DNA from 2 places in the Bacillus sp. LQ01 genome. Region 2 is predicted to be linked to the other one. Evidence: predicted binding sites of a transcription regulator. Region 2 holds the regulator's gene; the other holds the start of a gene.
The links. Region 2 encodes LexA, which represses DNA repair genes until DNA is damaged. Its sites were predicted from a motif close to CGAACATATGTTCG; they were not measured.

Region 1: the regulator LexA is predicted to act here: its motif matches at 1,180-1,193, upstream of uvrB (excinuclease ABC subunit B).

The regions. Positions count from the first base shown of each region.
Region 1 is NZ_JBYEZL010000003.1:225,817-228,904, reverse strand. It holds gene AC22L0_RS21850 (MerR family transcriptional regulator) at 1-20, shown strand, start outside; gene AC22L0_RS21845 (hypothetical protein) at 17-637, shown strand; gene AC22L0_RS21840 (DUF4362 domain-containing protein) at 683-1,114, shown strand; gene uvrB (excinuclease ABC subunit B) at 1,265-3,088, shown strand, end outside.
Region 2 is NZ_JBYEZL010000002.1:1,132,278-1,135,365, forward strand. It holds gene AC22L0_RS18285 (DUF1700 domain-containing protein) at 1-495, shown strand, start outside; gene AC22L0_RS18290 (DUF4097 family beta strand repeat-containing protein) at 496-1,299, shown strand; gene lexA (transcriptional repressor LexA) at 1,392-2,012, opposite strand; gene AC22L0_RS18300 (YneB family resolvase-like protein) at 2,154-2,810, shown strand; gene AC22L0_RS18305 (DUF896 domain-containing protein) at 2,856-3,088, shown strand, end outside.

The DNA of each region.
Region 1 (3,088 bases), on a different contig from region 2:
AAAGGGAGAAGGATAAATGAGTATACTCGCAGAATATCGTTGGTATTTTTTAATTGGGGCAGAAATTGTATTTTGGTTATCAGCTATCGGTTTCTTTTTACTTCGCTACGGATTCCGTTTGAAAAGAGCGAGTTTTATTATGGGGATTGTACTCCTCGTAAATGAAGTATTTATTTTAACTTTAGGGGTAGTGGACTATTATCAAACAGGAAAGTTCTCTAACTTTCAGATTATTACTGTAATCATTTTATTATATGCAGTTTTCTACGGGAAAAAGGATTTAAAGAAGCTTGATATATTTGTACAAAAATCAGTTGCGAAATGGCGTAATGAACCGGCGCCTATTATTGAAGAACAGGTAGAATTAACAGGTATGGCCTATGCAAAGCAGGAAATAAAAAATTGGGTATTACATCTTGTTTTATTCGTTGGTGTGCACATATTCTTTTTCTTCGCGTATGGATTTATTCCATTTGAACAATGGGGTAATTGGTTAGAATCGGGAATCGTTTTAAATAAAGCTGCAAGTCGCGTGAGTCAAGTGTGGGCGATTATATTTTTAGTTGATACAGCGATTTCATTTTCATATGTGATTTTTCCGAAGAAGGAGAAAGGAAAAGAAAAGCTACTTTCATAATTGAAAGTAGCTTTTCTGGTATACAAATAATTTTTATAGGAGAGGATGACAATAGGAAAAAGAACCAGTTTTATAAGTCTATTTCTCTTTAGTTTAGTAGCATGTTCACCATCTAGCACTACAATTGATAAGAAGAATGATGTCATTGTAAAGGGAGCAGGAATTCTCAATCTAGATAAATTTGAAAAGTTCGTTTTGAATGTCGAGCAAAGGGAAGTTGATAAAATAAGAATTGTACAGTATACCCTTGAAGGGGACCCGATTTTTCAAACGTTAGAGTATAGTGGGAACGATATATTTTATGTGTCAGATAATAGAAAAGACAAATTTGCTGGGAAGGATAAAGGGTTACATAAAGATAGTTGTAAAGGTATTGTTAAAGAGCAGCGCGAATCAGAAAGTACTTATCGGTTAATAGATTGTATGAATGAAGCTGGGCGCAATGGATATGACTTAGTATATGTACCTAAAAAATAGAATTAGTAGAGGAAGGAAGTATTTACTCCTTCCTTTTTCTATGTGTATATTGTCGAAAACTTTACCGAATATCTGTTCGTTTTTTTAGGTTTTTTATAGGTATTCGTGGTAAAATAATAATACAGATTTTTATGAGGAGGTCGGATTTTCTTGGAACGTCAATTTGAAATTGTCTCAGCGTATTCCCCGCAAGGTGATCAGCCGGTAGCTATAGAGAAGCTTGTAGAGGGAATTAATAGTGGAAAGAAAAAGCAAGTGTTGCTTGGAGCGACAGGAACGGGTAAGACATTTACGATTTCAAATGTCATTAAAGAAGTGCAAAAGCCAACACTTGTTATGGCTCATAATAAAACGTTAGCAGGGCAGTTATATAGTGAGTTGAAAGACTTTTTCCCGAATAATGCAGTTGAATATTTTGTTAGTTACTACGATTATTATCAGCCAGAAGCGTATGTACCACAAACAGATACGTTTATTGAAAAAGATGCGCAGATTAATGATGAAATTGATAAATTGCGTCACTCGGCAACGTCTGCATTATTTGAACGGGACGATGTAATTATCGTTGCGAGTGTTTCGTGTATATATGGCTTAGGTTCTCCAGAAGAATACCGCGAGCTAGTTGTTTCGCTTCGAGTTGGTATGGAAAAAGACCGTAATCAATTGCTTCGTGAACTTGTTGATGTACAGTATGGACGTAATGATATTGATTTCAAGCGTGGTACATTCCGTGTACGCGGAGATGTAGTTGAAATCTTCCCAGCATCACTTGATGAGCATTGTATTCGAATTGAGTTTTTCGGTGATGAAATCGATCGTATTCGTGAAGTAAATGCGTTAACAGGTGAAGTATTAGCAGAACGTGATCATGTAGCAATCTTCCCAGCATCTCACTTCGTTACACGTGAAGAGAAAATGAAGGTCGCTATTGAAAATATCGAAAAAGAATTAGAAGAACGTTTAAAGGAGTTAAATGATAACGGTAAGTTGTTAGAAGCGCAGCGTATAGAGCAACGTACACGTTATGATTTAGAAATGATGCGCGAGATGGGCTTTTGTTCAGGTATCGAAAACTACTCCCGTCATTTAACACTTCGTCCAGCGGGGGCAACGCCGTATACGTTATTAGACTATTTCCCGAAAGATTTCTTAATTGTTATGGATGAGTCGCACGTATCAGTACCACAAGTAAGAGCGATGTATAACGGTGACCAAGCACGTAAACAAGTGCTTGTGGATCATGGATTCCGTCTGCCATCGGCTCTAGATAATAGACCGCTTATGTTTGATGAGTTTGAAGAGAAAACAAATCAAGTTATTTACGTTTCAGCAACGCCAGGACCGTATGAGTTAGAGCAGTCACCAGAAGTAATAGAACAAATTATTCGTCCAACAGGGCTTTTAGATCCACCAATTGATATACGACCAATTGAAGGGCAAATTGACGATTTATTAGGAGAGATTCAAGATCGTATTGCAAAAAATGAACGTGTATTAATTACGACTTTAACGAAGAAAATGTCAGAGGATTTAACGGATTACTTAAAAGATGTAGGAATTAAAGTTAACTATCTTCACTCTGAAATTAAAACGTTAGAACGTATTGAAATTATCCGTGATCTTCGCCTCGGTAAATTTGATGTACTTGTCGGCATTAACTTATTGCGAGAAGGATTAGATATTCCGGAAGTATCACTTGTAGCTATTTTAGATGCTGATAAGGAAGGGTTTTTGCGTTCAGAACGTTCATTAATTCAAACAATTGGTCGTGCCGCGCGTAATGAAAACGGCCGCGTTATTATGTATGCAGATCGTATAACGAAATCTATGGGGATTGCGATTGAAGAAACGAAGCGTCGTCGTAGTATACAAGAAGCTTACAATGAAGAGCATGGTATTACACCGAAAACGATTCAAAAAGGCGTTCGTGATGTTATCCGTGCAACGACAGCTGCTGAAGAGACAGAAACATAC
Region 2 (3,088 bases):
TTACCAGAGGAAGAGAGGCAAGATATTTTATTGGATTATGAAGAGCACTTTCAGTTTGGACTAGAAGAGGGGAAAACTGAATCAGAAATAATACAAGGCCTTGGTTCTCCGAAAGTAATAGCGAAAGAATTACTTGCGATGTATCGCTTCGATGAAATGAAAAAAAATCCATCGACTTCAAATGTGACAAGAGCTGTTATGGCAGCGATTGGACTTAGTTTGTTTAATTTTATTATTGTGTTAGGACCGTTAGTCGCAATTATTGCTTTTATATTTTCTTTTTGGATCGGTGGTATTGCTAGTGTAGTAACACCATTTTTCGTTATTGGAAAAGTATTTATGGGTACTTTTATATGGTTGGATCTTTTCGTTAGTATAACGTTTGTTGGAGTAGGTTTATTGTTATGTATTATCGCTTTTTATAGTACAAAGTGGTTTAAGAGATTGTGTGTACGATATGTAATATGGAACTTCAAAATGATAAAAGGAGAGTAAATGATGAAAAAACTATTTTTAATCGCTATTGCTTGTATCATTATTGGAGTAATAGGAATTTCCCAAACATATGAAAAAGTAGTACAAACTGCTAAAAAAGGCGATAAAGAAAATGTAATTAAAAACGAAACATTAAAAAATATAGAAGTTAAGTTAGATGCCGGGGATATTATTGTCCAAAAATCTCCTGACTCTTCTTTTTATATCAAGCAATCAGGAGATGTACGTAAACAAGAGATTCGTATCGCAGAAGATGGTGACACATTAAAAGTTATTGGGGAAAGAGAAAAAGGTGCTTCATTTGATTTTTCTTTTTACGATTTTAGGTTTCAAACGTCTAAATTGACTCTCCTTGTGCCCGAACGCTCTTACCAAGATGTAAAAGTAAATTCATCTGCTGGACAAATCGAAATAAGTGATGTGAAAAGTGATAGCGTAAGTGTTAGAACACTTGCTGGAGAAGTAGAGTTGAAACAAATAACGGCTAAGAATGTGGAGGGATCGACAAAAGCTGGTGAGGTGAATTTTAAGAAGGTATTAGGGAAAGTGACCGCAAAAACAACAAGTGGGGAAATAAATATTCAAGATCATGATTCTAAGTATAATCTAGAAGCAAGTTCAACTGCGGGAGATATAGATATTACTTTATCGGAAAAACCACAAGATGCGGTAATTACTGGGCAAAGTGCTGCCGGAGATGTAACAATTTTTAATGAAGAAAATAAAAACGTAACAATTGGAAATGGTAGTAAAAAGATTAGTGGTAAAACGGCTGCTGGAGATGTGACGATTAAAACTCGTTAATAAGAAATAGAATGCATGGAAATCTATCAAAATACAAAAAAGAAGATAATTACCGTATATAAATAAGGTAATTATCTTCTTTTTATTATTTTTTAATGTAAATCACGATATACGCCAATTACTTTCCCGATAACTGACACTTGTTTTAAAATGATAGGTTCTAATGAAGAATTTTCTGGTTGTAAACGGAAATGGTCTTTTTCTTTATAGAAACGTTTAACAGTTGCTTCATTATCTTCTGTTAAAGCGACTACAATTTCACCATTATATGCAGACTGTTGTTGGCGAACAACAACTAAATCTCCATCGAAAATACCAGCTTCAATCATACTATCTCCAGAAATACGTAACATGAACACTTGGTCTGCTCCAGCAACAATACTAGCTGGAAGTGGGAAATGTTCCTCTACGCTTTCGACCGCTGTAATTGGTAAACCAGCAGTAACTTTTCCGACAATTGGAACTTGAATAACAGATTGTGTTTCCGTATCCATTCGGTCTTCACCTAAAATTTCAATGGCACGTGGTTTTGTTGGATCGCGTCGAATGTATCCTTTTTCTTCTAATCGTGATAAATGTCCGTGCACTGTAGAACTAGAAGCGAGGCCGACTGCTTGACCAATTTCACGTACGGAAGGTGGATATCCTTTTTCTTGTACTTTTAGCTTAATAAAGTCGAGAATGTCTTGCTGGCGTTTCGTTAACTTTTCCATGTTTTCTAACACCTCGTTTTCTTTCATTTTTCTTATTAATAAGTATAACATGTGAAAAAACATTCTACAAACATAAGTTCGAACAAATGGCGGATTTATGTTACACTATAGGGAAATAATAGGGAGAAAGAGGGGTTCAAAATGAATGCAATTATTTATGCACGTGTGAGTACAACGAAAGAAGCGCAAGAAACATCATTATTACGTCAAAAAGATGAATTATTGCATTTAGCTGAGCGCTATCAAATGAATGTTACTAAGGTGATTGAAGAGCAGGCTAGTGGATATACAATTGAACGTGACGGTATATTAGAGGTGTTGGATACAATTCGAGACGAACAAATTGATGTGTTACTTATACAAGATGAAACGCGTCTTGGTAGAGGAAATGCGAAGATCGCGTTAATGCATTGTTTACATAAAGAAGGCATAAAAGTATATACGCATACACATAACGGTGAATTACAATTGTCGGATTCTGATTCGATGGTATTAGATATTATTGGTATTGTTGAAGAATATCAAAGAAAGATTCATAATATGAAAATTAAACGAGGTATGCAACGTGCAGTAGAAAAAGGTTATCGTCCAGAAAAAAATTTAAAAAATCGTCATTTAAGTGTAGGAAGAGAGAAAAAAGAAGTGCCAATTGAGGAAATTGTACGTTTGCGAAAAAGTGAACTCACGTTTGAAGAAATTGCAGCAACATTACGTGGATTTGGTCATAATGTTTCAAAGGCGACTGTACATCGTAGATATGTAGAGTATACGAAGCAATTGCTTGATAAAGAAGAGTAACTATTGTATGATAATAATCAGTTTTGATTAGAAGGGGGATTCGAGATGATTAATCACGAACTCGTTGAACGCATTAACTTCTTAGCGAAAAAAGCAAAAGCTGAAGGTTTAACTGAAGAAGAGCAACGTGAGCGTCAATCGCTACGTGAACAATATTTAAAAGGATTTCGTCAAAATATGTTAAACGAACTTAAAGGTATTAAAGTTGTTAACGAAGAAGGTACAGATGTTACACCGACGAAATTAAAAGCTTTAAAAAAGCAAGATAATGCAAAATT